Regions from separate parts of the Devosia salina genome, predicted to be linked through region 1. Evidence: predicted binding sites of a transcription regulator. Region 1 holds the regulator's gene; the other holds the start of a gene.
What was found. Region 1 encodes LexA, which represses DNA repair genes until DNA is damaged. Its sites were predicted from a motif close to TGTTCNNNNTGTGTTCNG; they were not measured.
Positions count from the first base shown of each region.

Region 2: ssb (single-stranded DNA-binding protein) is a predicted target of LexA. The motif match lies at 6,177-6,194, and genes of this name have one in related genera.

Region 1 covers NZ_CP080590.1:1,702,886-1,710,895, forward strand. The annotation lists gene K1X15_RS08130 (SMP-30/gluconolactonase/LRE family protein) at 1-293, opposite strand, end outside; gene K1X15_RS08135 (2-dehydro-3-deoxy-6-phosphogalactonate aldolase) at 290-901, opposite strand; gene K1X15_RS08140 (2-dehydro-3-deoxygalactonokinase) at 912-1,832, opposite strand; gene K1X15_RS08145 (IlvD/Edd family dehydratase) at 2,128-3,936, shown strand; gene lexA (transcriptional repressor LexA) at 4,008-4,727, opposite strand; gene K1X15_RS08155 (molybdopterin molybdotransferase MoeA) at 4,848-6,050, opposite strand; gene moaC (cyclic pyranopterin monophosphate synthase MoaC) at 6,047-6,526, opposite strand; gene trpC (indole-3-glycerol phosphate synthase TrpC) at 6,526-7,338, opposite strand; gene trpD (anthranilate phosphoribosyltransferase) at 7,341-8,010, opposite strand, start outside.
Region 2 covers NZ_CP080590.1:1,927,656-1,935,665, reverse strand. The annotation lists gene mgtE (magnesium transporter) at 1-324, shown strand, start outside; gene K1X15_RS09280 (glutathione S-transferase family protein) at 680-1,357, shown strand; gene K1X15_RS09275 (DUF1489 family protein) at 1,354-1,779, shown strand; gene uvrA (excinuclease ABC subunit UvrA) at 2,357-5,248, opposite strand; gene K1X15_RS09265 (LysE family translocator) at 5,441-6,085, opposite strand; gene ssb (single-stranded DNA-binding protein) at 6,364-6,870, shown strand; gene K1X15_RS09255 (cytochrome b) at 6,930-7,427, opposite strand; gene K1X15_RS09250 (diguanylate cyclase domain-containing protein) at 7,533-8,010, opposite strand, start outside.

The DNA.
Region 1 (8,010 bases):
GCGGGGACGTCGCTCTCGATATCGGCAATCGGGGTGATTGCGCCGGTGCCGAGATCGAACCGCTTGAGGCCTGTTTCGGTAGCGAGCGCCAGGGTCGAATCATCGACGATGGCGGCGGCAGCGACAATCTCGTCGAAATGCCATTGATCCTGAAGCGTGCCCTCCGCGCTTGCCGCGAACAGGGTCTGGTTGTTGATGTCGAACCAGAACAATTGCGCGCGCCCAGCATGCCAGAACGGTCCTTCGCCAAGGGCGCACTGGCTGTCAATCAGGAGCTTCGCCGTCCCGGTCATTTTGCCGCTCCACGGTCATACGAGGCAACGGCCAGTCGAGCGCGATCGGCAATTTCAGCGACGCCCATGCCCGGCTTGAAGATGTATGTTCCGAGGCCAAAGCCAGTGCAGCCGACGGCGAAGAACTCGTGGAAATTGTCCGGATTGGCTCCGCCTACGGCATAGACCGGCAGCTGAGGCGGCAGCACTGCCTTCATCGCCTTGATGCCCTTGGCTCCGAGCACCTCTGCCGGAAAGAACTTGAGACCGGTCGCGCCGGCGCGAATGGCGGCAAAGGCGTCTGTGGGCGAGAAGACACCCGGATAGGATTTGAGTCCCAGGCCGACCGTTTCGGCGATCACCGCCGGATTGGTGTCGGGCGACACGATAAACGTGCCACCTGCACCGGCTACCGCGCGCACATCCTCGGGCGATAGCACCGTGCCCGCGCCAATCTCCGCCCGACCGGACAGGGCTGATGCGGCGCGCCCGATGCTGTCAACAGCGTTGGGCGAATTGAGCGGCACTTCGATAAGGGTGATGCCGGCTTCTACCAAGGCCGTGCAGACCGGAACGGCCTCCTCCGGTGTGATGCCGCGCAGAATGGCGATGATATGACGGTGTGACACTGGCAGGTCCTCAGGCAATCGAAGCGCGGGCGGCCTTGAGACCGGCGAGCACGACTTCGGTGGAATCAACGATGCGGCCGGTGGCGCCGGTCATGGCGAGCACGCGGGCATAAAGCGCGCAGAGTGCGGACGATCCGATGAGTGGAATTGGATCGGTGCCGATCTGGTTACGGTTCGCAGCGATCTCGGTGCCAATCAACAGGCCGGAGAGATAGCCGGCGCACCAGTCCGGGCTACGCCCCGAGAGCAAGGCGGCGGCCCGCACACGGAACAACTGCCCCAACAGATCTGCTGGATTGTCGAGGCCATCCCTGGCGCCTGCCTGGAAGCCATCGTCTCGCCCGGGACCATCAAGGACGCCATTGAGCGAGTGCCGCAGCACCGAATGGGTCTTGAGCAACTCGAATAGCTCCCCGGTCATGGCCGTGGTGAAGCCGACGATCCTCGTGCCTTCGAGCCGCGCCCACTTCGAGTGTGTGCCGGGCATGCAGACGAGCCCGGCATAGTCGGGCACCACCGAAGCGAGACCGAGAAGCTGGGTCTCCTCTCCGCGCATCACATTCTCGCCGCCGACCCGCTGGCAGACCCCGGGCAAGATGGAGACGATGACGTTGCCATCCGGCACTTGCGGGTGAACCGCGCCGCGCCCCAAGGTGCCCAGATCGGTGGGCGCCTCCAGATAAGGCGCTTCGAGCCAGCCCTGGCGTGCCCCGGCCATGCCGCACACCACCACCTCGATCCTGCGCCCGGCGGAGGGCGAAAGCTGCGCCAACACGTCGCCCAAGGCTGTGGGAAACTCCTGGGGCGACAGCTTGCCCATTCCCTTGTCCGAGGCTGCGGACGCAAGGACTGCGCCCATCTCGGACATGCCCCAGGCCCGCAGATTGGAGGTACCCCAGTCCACGGCTACCCATGCAATCGATTCAGTCACGTTCGTCCTCGCTCCCGGCTCCACCTGCTGCGCGGCGCGACCCTAATGCGGCGCCTTGTTGCTGGCCAGACCGATTCCTGTTGGGCGCATCAATAGCGCAGGGCACCGCCGCGCACCCGTCGCAGGGTAAGCCGCGTCAGCTTTTCCGCCAGATTTGCACCGCATTGCAAGCGCCATGAACTGATTTGTATGATTTTTTACCGCCAGCCCATTCACAGCGCGGCCCGGCGTGCTAGAACAGCCCCACCAAGGCCCTCACATCCGCGCCCTGGCGGATCAGCAAGGAACAGGCAAGATGACTGCAGACAAAGGCGGCGCCGGCGGCCGCAAACTCCGCTCGCGCGCGTGGTTCGACAATCCCGACAATCCCGACATGACCGCACTCTACCTTGAGCGCTACATGAATTTCGGCGTGTCGCGCGAAGAGCTGCAGTCGGGCAAGCCGATCATCGGAATCGCCCAGACGGGGTCCGATCTCAGCCCCTGCAACCGGCATCACATGGTGCTGGCCGAACGCGTGCGCGAAGGCATTCGCGAGGCGGGCGGCATCGCCATTGAGTTCCCTGTGCACCCCATCCAGGAGACTGGCAAGCGCCCCACGGCCGGACTTGACCGAAACCTTGCTTATCTTGGACTCGTGGAAGTGCTCTACGGCTACCCGCTGGATGGCGTAGTGCTGACCATTGGTTGCGACAAGACCACCCCGGCCATGCTGATGGGTGCCGCCACGGTCAATATCCCGGCAATCGCGCTCTCGGTCGGACCCATGCTCAACGGCTGGCACAAGGGCGAGCGTACTGGCTCTGGCACCATTGTGTGGAAGGCGCGGCAGATGCTGGCTGCCGGCGAGATCGATTACCCCAAATTCATCGAGCTGGTCGCCTCATCTGCGCCATCGACGGGCTACTGCAACACCATGGGCACGGCCTCGACCATGAATTCGCTGGCTGAGGCCCTCGGCATGCAGCTGCCGGGCTCCGCCGCGATTCCCGCGCCCTACCGTGATCGCCAGGAAATGGCCTACCGCACCGGCAAGCGGGCAGTGGAGATGGTGCATGAGGATTTGAAGCCCTCGGACATCCTGACCAAGGAGAATTTCCTCAACGCCATTGTGGTCAATTCCGCCATTGGCGGCTCGACCAATGCTCCCATCCATATCAACGCCATAGCGCGCCACATTGGCGTCGAGCTCAATATCGACGAGTGGCAGCAACACGGGCACAAGGTGCCGCTGCTGGTCAATTTGCAGCCCGCCGGCGAGTATCTGGGCGAGGATTACTATCATGCTGGCGGCGTGCCGGCCGTGGTCAACGAACTGATGAAGAAGGGCCTCATTCATGAGGGCGCCCCGACCGTCAACGGTAAGACCATTGGCGAGAACTGCGCCAAGACGCCCATCGAGGACGACAAGGTCATCCGCCACTTCGACAACCCGCTCAAGGCCGAGGCCGGTTTCCTGGTGCTGCGCGGCAATCTCTTCGACAACGCCATCATGAAGACCAGCGTGATTTCGCCCGAGTTCCGCGAGCGCTATCTGTCCGACCCGGCCCATCCGGGCATGTTCGAGGGCAAGGCAGTGGTGTTCGATGGTCCCGAGGACTATCACCACCGCATCGACGACCCCTCTCTCGAAATCGACGAGCACACGCTTCTGTTCATGCGTGGCGCAGGCCCCATCGGCTATCCGGGCGCGGCCGAGGTCGTGAACATGCGGCCGCCGGCCTATCTGATCAAGAAGGGTATATCGTCACTGGCCTGCATCGGCGACGGCCGCCAGTCCGGTACCTCGGGTTCGCCCTCGATCCTCAACGCCTCACCGGAAGCGGCCGCAGGGGGCAATCTCGCCATCCTCAAGACCGGCGACCGCGTGCGTATCGACCTCAACAAGGGCGAGGCCAATATCCTCATCTCTGACGAGGAGATCGCCACCCGTCGGGCCGCGCTGGAAGCCGAGGGCGGCTACAAGTTCCCCAAGCACCAGACGCCCTGGCAGGAAATCCAGCGCGGCATTGTCGGGCAGCTTGGCGACGGCGCCATCCTCAAACCTGCGGAAAAGTACCAGCGCATCGCCCAGACCGAAGGCGTACCGCGCGACAACCACTAAGGCATTGCTGGACAAGAATAAAACGAAGGCCCGCCAATCTGGCGGGCCTTATCATTTGGGCGAAAGAACTCTCAATACTTCCGCAGCAGCCCCACCAGACGCCCCTGCACCTTGACCCGGTCGGGCGGGAAGATGCGGGTTTCGTAAGCGGGGTTGGCCGCTTCGAGCGCGACCGTATCACCCTTGCGGCGCAGGCGCTTGAGGGTGGCTTCCTCGTCGTCGACCAGGGCCACGATGATTTCGCCGGTTGAAGCGTGTTCCTGCTTCTTGATGAGCACGGTGTCACCATCGAAGATGCCGGCCTCGATCATGGAATCACCACGTACTTCAAGGGCATAGTGCTCGCCTGCGCCCAACATTTCGGGCGGCACGGCAATGGTGTGCGAATGGGTCTGGATGGCTTCGATGGGCGTGCCGGCGGCGATGCGGCCCATGACGGGGATGGAGACCGGTCGGGCGTAATCATCTGATCCGCCACCACTATTTCGTGACGGGGGGGAGGCGACCTTGCCCAGATTGCCTTCGATGACCGCCGGCTCGAAGCGCGCCTTGCGGCCACCCAGCGAGGGGTTCATCGAATCGGGGAGCTTGACCACTTCGAGCGCCCGGGCCCGGTTGGGCAGGCGGCGGATGAAGCCGCGCTCCTCCAGCGCCGTGATCAGCCGGTGAATGCCGGATTTCGATGCCAGATCAAGGGCATCCTTCATTTCGTCGAAGCTTGGGGGAATGCCGCTCTCCTTCATCCTTTCGTGGATGAACATCAGCAGCTCGTGTTGTTTGCGTGTCAGCATTGGCCCCACAACCCCAGAATCGGAACATAGACGGAACGACCATACATGTTCCATTTATGTTCTGCAATGCCTTGGGTCCAGGAGTCCGTTAATGAACGGGTGCTGAACAAAATGTCAGAATCAGAAGGCGTTGATGGGCATGGCATCGACCATGGCGCCGGCCGGCTGGCCCGGATCATGCTCGGGCTGAACGATCAGGAGGCCGGCTTCGGCGAGGGACGAGGTGTGGCCGCTATCGGTCTGGCTGATGGGATCGGCCAGCATGCCATCGGCGCCATGAACCAGCCGCGCGCGCATGAAATGGCGTCGGGCGGTATTGGCCGGGGTGGGCGCGGCCAGCTTCAGGCGCCAGGGCTGTGGTTCGGCATGGCCCAGCCAGGCCCTCAGGGCCGGCTTGATGAAGACAAGGGCCGTGAGCATGGCCGAAACCGGATTGCCGGGCAGGCCGAAGACGAGGGTCCGTCCGCGCGTCCCGAACATCAGTGGTTTTCCCGGCCGCATGTTGATGCGCCAGAACGCGAGCGTGACACCAAGGTCCTTGAGGACATCCTGAACGAGGTCATGCTCACCGACAGAGGCACCGCCGGTCGTGATGAGAATATCGGGTTCCGCCGCAAAGGCGGTCGATAGCTGTGCCCTGAGCTGGGCGACATCGTCCGGGACGATGCCATGGTCGGTGACGGTGTCGGCATAGGGCGCCAGCATGGCCGCAAGGCCGTAGCTGTTGGACGCCACGATCTGGTCAGGACCGAGCGGATTGCCTGGCAGGACCAGTTCATCGCCCGTGGCGACAAGGCCGATGCGTGGGCGTTTCGCAACGGCCAGCGTTCCGGCATTGGCGGCCGCGGCTACGGCGATCTGCATGGGCGTCAGTCGAGTGCCGGCCGCGACGAGGACCTGTCCCGTTGCAAAGTCGTTACCCTTGGGCCGGATGCTGTGGCCGGGCCGGGCAGCGGCGGTGAAGCGGACCCTCTGCCCTTCGCGCACCGCCTCTTCCTGCATGATGACGGTGTCGGCGCCCTCCGGCACTGGCGCACCGGTGAAGATGCGCACGGCCTGGCCCGGCCCGAGCGCGCCGGGGTAAGCGGCACCGGCCTGGGACGTCCCGATGACGTCGAGCCAAGCGCCATCACTGACATCGACGGCGCGCATGGCGTAGCCATCCATGGCGCTGGCATTGAACGGAGGCTGGTCGTGGTGGGCAATAAGGGGTTCGGCGAGAACCCGTCCAGCGGCTTCGGCCAGAGTGACCGTTTCGACCGTGACGGGCGGGATATGCGCCAGAATGGCCTTCAGCGCCTCATCGACCGGCAAGAGGCTCATGCTTCGCGCCGGAAGTCGCCCGACTTGCCGCCTGACTTTTCGACGAGACAGAGGTCGGAAATCACCATGGCGCGGTCGATGGCCTTGGCCATGTCGTAGAGGGTCAGTGCCGCCGTGGACGCGGCGGTCAGGGCCTCCATCTCGACGCCAGTCTGGCCCGTTGTCTCGGCGGTGGCGAGGATGAGAATGGACGTCGCGCTGTCGCCTTCGATCTGGACGCCGACCTTGGTCAGCGGGATCGGGTGGCAGAGCGGGATGAGTTCCGAAGTCTTCTTGGCGGCCATTATGCCGGCGATGCGCGCCACGGCCAGGGCATCGCCCTTCTTGAGACCGCCGCCCAGAATGGTGGCGATGGTTCCGGCCTCGCCGCTCAGGCGCGCCTGCGCCACGGCCCGGCGACGCGTAACGGCCTTGTCACCGATATCAACGATATGGGCTTCGCCCTTTTCGTTGAGATGGGTGAGACCGCCCGCCATCAGCGCACGGTTTCCGGCGCGCCCATCAGCAGGGAGCGGGTGGCGGCAACCACATCGTCCTGCCGCATCAGGCTTTCCCCGACAAGGAAAGTGCCGACATTGCAGCGCTCGTCGAGCATCTTTACGTGCTCATGGGTCATGATGCCGCTCTCGCTGACCAGCAGGACACTGTCCGGAACCCCGGCCGCAAGGTTGACTGTGGTCTCCAGCGTCGTCTCGAAGGTGCGCAGATTGCGGTTGTTGACGCCGATGAATTTGGCATCGAGCGCCAGGGCGCGATCGAGTTCGAGCTGGTCGTGCACTTCCACCAGCGCATCCATGCCCCATTCCTCGGCGGCATCGAGCAGGTAGCGGGCAACATCGTCGCCAACGGCCGCCAGGATGATCAGGATGCAATCGGCCCCCCAGGAGCGGGCCTCGGCCACCTGATAGGTTTCGAACAGGAAATCCTTGCGCAACACCGGGAGCCGCGTGGCGGCACGCGCCTCGATGAGATAGCTGGGCGAACCCTGGAAGCTCGGCCGGTCGGTCAGCACGGAGAGGCAGGCGGCCCCGGCGGTTTCATATGCGCGGGCAATCTCGGCCGGATTGAAATCGGGGCGGATCAGCCCCTTTGAGGGACTGGCCTTCTTGACCTCGGCGATCAGAGCATATTGCCCCTTGGCGCGCTTGTCCTTGATGGCCTTGAGAAAGCCGCGCGGCGGGGGCTGGTCATGCGCCTCGGCCACGACTTCGGCCCAGGGGCGCATCGATTTGGCCGCAGCGATTTCTTCGCGCTTGTAGGATTCGATCTGCTTGAGAATATCACTCATGGTCATGCCTGCCTGTTGGATACGGCGACGAGGCGCGCCAGGGTTTCCTTCGCCTTGCCGGTGTCGACGGTGTCGCGCGCCAGGGCGATACCCTCCTCGATGGTCTCGACCTTGTCGGCGACCAGGAGGGCAGCGGCAGCATTGAGCAGCACCGTATCCCTATAGGCGCCGGGAGCGCCCTCGAACAGGGCCATGATGGCCGCCGCGTTCTCCGCCGGTTCGCCGCCCAGCAGCTCCTTCGGATCGGTCAGTTTCAGGCCGACCTGTTCGGGATGCAATTCGAAGCTCCTCAGATCACCATTGGCGATCTGTGCCACGAAATTGGGGCCGGACGTCGAGAGCTCGTCCAGCCCTTCGCTCGAATGGACCACCCAGGCCTTGATGGCGCGATTGGCGAGGAGGGCCGCGGCGACCGGCTCGACCCATTCCTGGTCGTAGACGCCCAGCAGATAGCGGCGGACGCCGGCCGGATTGGACTGCGGGCCCAGGAGGTTGAACAGGGTGCGCACCCCCATTTCGGCCCGCGCCGGCCCGACATGGCGCATGGCGGGATGGTGGTGCGGCGCAAACATGAAGCCGATATTGGCCTCGGCAATGGTGTTGCCGATCTGCTCGGGCGTGAGGTCCAGCTTGACGCCCAGAGCCTCGAGCGCCTGCGAAGAGCCGGAGCGC
Region 2 (8,010 bases), 220 kb from region 1:
CGCGAACTCGATGGCGGACGTCTCCGGCGGCTCATTCGCCGCGAGATGGTGGTGGGGGTGGTCAATGGCGTCATCTTCGCCATCCTGATCGGGATCGTGACCGCGGTCCGCTATGGCAATGTGCAGCTCGGCATCGTCATCGGGCTCGCCATGGTGATCAACATGATCGTGGCCGGGACCTTCGGAATTCTTATTCCACTGACCCTGGACCGGCTGAAGGCGGACCCGGCGATCGCCTCGGCGGTGTTCGTGACCACTGTCACCGATATCATTGGTTTCTTTGCCTTTTTGGGCATTGCCGGGCTCTGGTTCGGTCTGTTCTGAGGGGGCGCGGCGCAATTTCCACAGCTGTGGAGTGTTGCAGTTTGGTCGCTTGCTTCCCATCTGCCGGACAGCTAACGATTCATTACCGGCGCAAGAGGTGCTTCGTTTCCGCACAAGGAAACAGGCAATGAGGGCCGGTGTGGACGACTGACAAGGAGCGATCTATGCGCAGTCAAACCAAGACCAATGCCTGGCAGACCATGAGCTGGGCGCTGGTATGCCTCGTATCCCTGGGGCTGGTTTTCTCCGTGGTTGCTGGTGTGTAGAAACACACTGGAGTTTTTCACTACAGAAGGTTTAAACGAAGGGCGCCCGGCCACTGGGCGCCCTTCTTTCTTGGAACGAGGCCAGTGTGATGAAGCTTCTGATCGGGAACCGGAACTATTCGACGTGGTCCCTGCGGCCCTGGCTGGTGCTGCGGCATTTCGAGATCCCGTTCGAGGACGAAGTGCTGCAATTGTCGGGTCCGGGCTGGCGGGAAAACCTGGCTGCCCGCTCGCCCACCGGCAAGGTGCCGGTGCTGATCGATGGCGACCTGGTGGTGCCCGAGACCATCGCCATCTTCGAATTTCTGGCGGACAGTTTTCCCGACAGGGCCATCTGGCCGAAGGACCGAGCCGACCGGGCGCTGGCGCGCGCTGCGGCCGCGGAAATGCATGCCGGCTTTGCTGGGCTGCGCAGCCACGCGCCGATGAATTTGCGCGCCACCCATCCGGGCAAGGTGGATCTCGACGCCGTGCGCAAGGATCTGCACCGGGTCGAAACGCTCTGGGGCGGGCTGCTGACGCGTTCGGGCGGGCCCTATCTGTTCGGCGCGTTCTCGGCCGCCGACGCCATGTTCGCGCCGCTGGCAACGCGGCTGCGGACCTATGACCTGCCCGTCTCGGACGTGGCGCAACGCTATGTCGAGGCGATCTACGCCCTTCCGGCCTTCCAGGACTGGCTCGCACAGGCCCTGCAGGAACCCTGGATTGTCGACGATGACGAGATCGACGTGATCCAGGGGCGGGTGGCGCCGGGAACCCTGGCATGATCCATATGGTGAAGCTCTGCGTTGGCGTGGCCAGCGTGGAGGAACTGGAGAGCTATCGCGACGAACGGGCTCACTGGTGGGGCGCGGACTATGGCGAGGACGTGCATGTGCACCGCACGCGCATGATGCCCAAGCGCGGCGCCGAGATGGAGGGCCAGGCCTCGATCTACTGGGTCATGTCCGGCACGATCTGCTGCCGGCAGCCTATCCTGCGGCTGGCGCCCTATACCGATGCCGAGGGCAAGGATTATTGCGACATCATCATGTCGCCCGAGATCGTGCGGACCGTGCCCTATCCCAAGCGGCCCTTCCAGGGCTGGCGCTATCTGCGGCCCGAGGATGCGCCGCCGGACATGGACGCGGGCGGCAATGACAATTCGGCGGAGATCGCGGCCGAGCTGGCGCGGATGGGGCTGATCTAGCTTCGAGGCGTTCCTAAGGACAAATCGCTCCAGTGGAGCGATTTGAGCCGAGAAGGCCATGAGAGCTGTGCTCGAATGGCGGTATCGCCGCCGAGGTCAACCAATACACGGTTCTGCCCTCGGACTTGATCCGAGGGCCATTCGGAACATGCTCAGACGTGGCGAGAGGCCCTCGGGTCGAGCCCGAGGGCGGAATGGTGGGTGGGGCGTTCAGGCGCAGGCCGACACATCGTACACCCCTCATCCGCCCGTCGGGCACCTTCTCCCACAAGGGGAGAAGGGGAGTTCTGTGGGGCAACTAGACCGTGATCACTCCGCCGCCTTCACGAAAAGCGGGTGGCGGTCCATGACTTCCTTGAGGTAGTGCCCGGTATGGGCGGATCGCCCTCGGACTTGATCCGAGGGTCATTCGTAACATGCGCTGACGTGGCTAGGGGCCCTCGGGTCGAGCCCGAGGGCGGAATGGTGGGTGGGGCGTTCAGGCGCAGGCCGACACATCGTACACCCCTCATCCGCCCTTTGGGCACCTTCTCCCACAAGGGGAGAAGGGGAGTTCAGTGGGGCAACCAGACCGTGATCACTCCGCCGCCTTCACGAAATGCGGGCGGCGGTCCATGACTTCCTTGAGGTAGTGCCCGGTATGGGAGCGCTTGTTCTCCGCGACCTCTTCGGGCGTGCCCACCGCCACGATCTCGCCGCCGCCATCGCCGCCTTCGGGGCCGAGATCGATGATCCAGTCGGCGGTCTTGATGACCTCGAGATTATGCTCGATGACCACGACCGTATTGCCGCCCTCGACCAGCTCGTGCAGCACCTCAAGCAGCTTGGCGACGTCGTGGAAGTGCAGGCCCGTCGTCGGCTCGTCGAGCATGTAGAGCGTGCGGCCGGTGGCGCGCTTGGAGAGTTCCTTACTGAGCTTGACGCGCTGGGCCTCGCCGCCCGAGAGCGTCGTCGCCGGCTGGCCGATCTTGACGTAGCCCAGGCCCACGCGCTGCAGCGTCGCGAACTTGTCGCGGATGGTGGGCACGGCCGAGAAGAACTCGACGCCTTCGTCGATGGTCATGTCGAGCACGTCGGAGATCGACTTGCCCTTGAACTGGACCTCCAGCGTCTCGCGATTGTAGCGCTTGCCCTTGCAGACGTCACAGGTGACGTACACGTCGGGCAGGAAGTGCATCTCGATCTTGAGGACGCCATCGCCCTCGCATTTCTCGCAGCGGCCGCCCTTGACGTTGAAGCTGAAGCGGCCCGGGCCATAGCCGCGGGTCTTGGCTTCCGGCAGGCCGGCAAACCATTCGCGCAGCGGCGTGAAGGCGCCGGTATAGGTCGCCGGGTTGGAGCGCGGGGTACGGCCGATCGGCGACTGGTCGATGTCGATGACCTTGTCGAGGAATTCGAGGCCGGTCAGGCTCTCATGCGGGGCAGGGACCACCCGGGCGCCGTTGAGGCGGCGGGCGATGGCCTGGTACATGGTGTCGATCATCAGCGTGGACTTGCCGCCGCCGGACACGCCGGTGATGGCGACGAACATGCCCAGCGGCACGTCGACCGAAACATTCTTGAGATTGTTGCCGGTCGCGCCCTTGATCGAGAGGGACTTGCCCTTTTTGCCCTCGCGCCGCTCGGCGGGGACGGGAATGCCCATGCGGCCGGAAAGATACTTGCCGGTGAGGGAATCGGGGTGGTCGAGAATGTCCTGCGGCGTGCCCTCGGCGACAATGCGGCCACCATTGACGCCGGCGCCGGGGCCAATGTCGAGTACATAGTCGGCGGTGAGGATGGCGTCCTCGTCATGCTCGACGACGATGACGGTATTGCCCAGGTCGCGCAGGCGCTGCAGTGTTTCGAGGAGCCGCGAATTGTCGCGCTGGTGCAGGCCGATGGAGGGCTCGTCGAGCACGTAGAGCACGCCCGTCAGGCCCGAGCCGATCTGGCTGGCGAGACGAATGCGCTGGCTCTCGCCGCCCGACAGAGTGCCGGAATTGCGCGACATGGAGAGATACTCGAGCCCCACATCATTGAGAAATTTCAGGCGCTCGCGGATTTCCTTGAGGATGCGCTCGCCGATCTGGCTCTGGGTGGGCGTCAGCTTGGCCGAGAGGTCGTTGAACCATTGCGACGCATTGCGGATCGACATGTCGGTGACCTGGCCGACATGGAGATTGTCGATCTTGACCGCCAGCGCTTCGGGCTTGAGGCGATAGCCGCCACAGGCCACGCAGGGCTTGGCCGACATGTATTTCTCGATCTCCTCGCGCATGCCGGCGCTTTCGGTTTCCTTGTAGCGGCGCTCAAGGTTGCCGATGACGCCTTCGAACGGCTTGGTGGTCTTGTACTGGCGGAGGCCATCGTCATAGACGAAGTTGATCGGCGTCTTGTCGGTGCCATAGAGCACGGCGTGCTGGACCTCGAAGGGCAGTTCGTTCCAGGCGGTGCCGGTCGAGGCGCCGTAGTGCTTTACCACGGCCGACAGGGTCTGCTGGTAATAGGGTGCGCTGGTCTTGGACCAGGGCAGGATGGCGCCATCGCGCAGCGACAGGGTCGGATCGGGGACGATCTGATCGGGGTCGATCTTCTGTTCGGTCCCGAGGCCATCGCAGACCGGGCAGGCGCCGAATGGATTGTTGAACGAGAACAGGCGCGGCTCGATCTCGGCGATGGTGAAGCCGGAGACCGGGCAGGCGAATTTTTCCGAGAAGGTGATCTGTCGGGCTGTGCCGTCCTCGTTCTTCTCGTCGGCAAATTCGATGAGCGCAATGCCTTCGGCGAGCTTGAGCGCGGTCTCGAAGCTTTCGGCCAGGCGGCCCGAGATTTCGTTCGACACAACAAGACGATCCACGACGACTTCAATGTCGTGCTTGAACTTCTTGTCGAGCGCGGGGGCATCCTCGATCTCGTGATATTCGCCATCGATCTTGACGCGCTGGAAGCCCTTGCGCATCAGGTCCGCCAGTTCCTTCTTGAACTCACCCTTGCGACCCCGGGCGATGGGCGCGAGGAGGTAAAGACGGGTGCCCTCGGGCAGTTCGAGCGTGCGATCGACCATCTGGGAGACGGTCTGGCTCTCGATGGGCAGGCCCGTGGCGGGCGAATAGGGTATGCCGACGCGGGCATAGAGCAGGCGCAGATAGTCGTAGATCTCGGTGACGGTGCCGACCGTGGAACGCGGGTTGCGGCTGGTGGTCTTCTGCTCGATGGAAATGGCCGGAGAGAGGCCCTCGATGTGCTCGACATCGGGCTTCTGCATCATCTCGAGAAACTGGCGCGCATAGGCGGAGAGACTCTCCACATAGCGGCGCTGGCCCTCGGCATAGATGGTATCGAAGGCGAGGGAGGATTTGCCGGAGCCGGACAGCCCCGTCATCACGATCAGGCTGTCGCGGGGCAGCTTGACGTCGATGCCCTTCAGATTGTGCTCGCGGGCACCACGCACGACGATTTCGCGGTTGAGGCTGGGCTTGTCAGTCATGTTCGATCCAATTGCTTGTCGCGCCTTGGGGAGGGGCGGGCGGGCAAAAGCCAGGAGATAGGCAGCACGAAGCGTCCAGGCAAGCTGCCCGGTCGCCTGCTGCGCAGTTTTGCGTCACCTTAGCGTGTCCGGGGCGGCTTGCCAAAACAGCATTCTTGTTTGTGAACATAGATAGAACATCCATGGATTCGGTCAAGCACCTGACGACAATGTCAAGCCGTGCCAGGCCGTGAACAACGCAACAAGGACGAACAGGGCTCCAGCGCCGCGCCCGGTCCAGATGGTCGCAGTCGGGCTGCCGACCAGGGCGTCCCGCGTGCGGCTGGCTCCGAGCGCAATGGCACCATAGACAGCGCCCTGGGTCAGGACGGTGATGACGCCGAGGGCCAGGGCCTGCGACCAGATGGGGCCGTATTCGGGCCGCATGAACTGGGGAAAGACGGCCAGCACGAAGAGATAGGCCTTGGGATTGATCAGGCAGGTGATGGCCCCCTGGCGGAAGGCCACCCAGGAGGACCGCGCGTGCGACCGGGACACGCCGCCCACGGTGATGGTGCTGCGCAGCAGCGTATAGCCGATCCACCCCATATAGAGGGCGCCCGCCAGGATCATGGCCTGGAACAGCAGCACCGGCAGTTGCGAGAGCACGCCGACCGCCAGCGCACCGAATAGCGTGTGCACGGCGCCGCCGAGCATGATCCCGCCCAGGGCGGCCATGCCGAGCCCCTGGCCGCCGGTCAGGGCATTGGCCAGCACATAGAACATGTCCATGCCCGGCACGACGACAATGCCGAAGACCAGAATGGCGTAGAGCCAGAGGGCCTGTGTGTAGTCCATCGCGGGGTTCCTCGTTTCCCCCATCGATTGGAGCAGGGCTGCTGACAGTGCGTGTCAGGATCGCGACAGGCTTGACAAGCGCCTCACAAAATAGAACATAAAGGGAACAACAAGTGCCGAGACCCTGTGCAGAACCGCAATTGCCACGTGTGTGGCGGCGGGAAAGGTCTATGGTGCGGCATCCGGGTTCAGGCCGCGCTCCGGACGGCAGCAACGACCCACGAGAGAAAGCGTCCCGCGACCGGGCAGACCGGGACTGAATTGGAAGGATATGCGCCATGGCTGGCAGCGTGAACAAGGTCATTCTGGTGGGCAATCTGGGCAATGACCCGGAAGTGCGGAACCTGCCGAGCGGCGGCAAGGTGGTCAATCTGTCGGTTGCGACGTCGGAACGCTGGCGCGACCGCAATAGCGGCGAGCAGCGCGAAAAGACCGAGTGGCACCGCGTGGTGATCTTCTCGGAAGGTCTGGCGCGCGTGGCCGAGCAGTATCTGAAGAAGGGGTCGAAGGTCTATCTCGAGGGCCAGCTGCAGACCCGCAAGTGGCAGGACCAGTCCGGCCAGGATAAGTATTCCACCGAGGTGGTGCTGCAGAACTTCAACTCGTCCATGGTGCTGCTCGATGGCCGTGGCGAGGGTGCCGGCGATAGCGGTGGCTATGGCGGCGGTGACAATGGCGGCTTCCGCGGCGTGCGCGACAATTCCGGCGGCGGTGGCGGACGGCGCCCCTCCGCCAATGCCCCGGCCTTCGAGCCGGGCGGCATGGACGACGACATCCCGTTCTGAAAGCAGGAAAGCCCCGGAAAGACCGGGGCTTTTTTCTGGCTCAGTCTCTTTTTTCTGGCTCAGTCTGCGGCCCGGATCATCCGGGTGAGGGTGCCATCGCGGCGGATGAACTGGTTGTAGAGGGCGCCCAGCGCGTGCAGCCCGATAAGCACGATCAGGATCGGCTTGGACAGGGCGTGGATGTCGCCGACATCCGCGAGGCCGTAATAGGCAACCAGGCCGCTGATCGGAACGGTGAGCAGGACAATGTAGAGAAGCCAGTGCACGGCGCTGGCGGCAAATTCCTGGAGAGGATGGGTGGCGCCGGAATGGGCGGGCGCGCCCAGAACCACCCGCATGCCGAGCCGGCCCAGCATGGCGATCATGATGCCGATGCCGAGCCAGTAGTGCAGGGCGCCCAGCGCCGATGTTGCGCTGGAAACCGTCTCGCCCTCCTCGGCGGCCTCGATCACTTCGCTCATGTTTTCAGCAACGAGCAATTGCACGGCCACCAGGATCACGACTGTCCAATGTGTCCAAATCTGCAGCCTGTTATATCCCTGTCGGGTGGATGACATGGCCCTTTTCCTTCATCCTGATGCGCGGCACGTGCGAGGCGCCGGTCCCGAACGGCCGGGACGTATTCAGGATGGCGAACCAACCTTACGGCAAGCTGAAAGCGATCAGGCGGCGGAATATTGACGCCAGGTGTCGCGGCCGGCCGACTTGGCCTGGTAGAGCGCGGTGTCGGCATTGCGGTAGAGGGCGTCGGCGCTCTGGCCGTCGCGCCGGGCCATGCCGACGGAGACGCCGACTCGCCGTGCCTGGCCGGCCAGGTGGAAGGGCTTGCGAAACGCCTCGACGATCCGGATGCACAGGGTGATGTCTTCGGCCTTGGCCTGCCGGTCGATGATGATGGCGAACTCGTCGCCGCCGATGCGGGCGACCAGGGCGCCGGGCGGGCAGCATTCGACCAGGCGCTGACCCGCCTCGACCAGGCAGGCGTCGCCCTGGCTGTGGCCCAGCTCGTCATTGATTGCCTTGAACCGGTCGAGGTCGACCAGCAGCAGGGTGCCCACCGGATTTCGCGTGACAGCGCCATGGATGTCGTCGAGCCGGGCCTGGAACAGGCTGCGGTTGGCGAGCCCGGTCAGGCTGTCG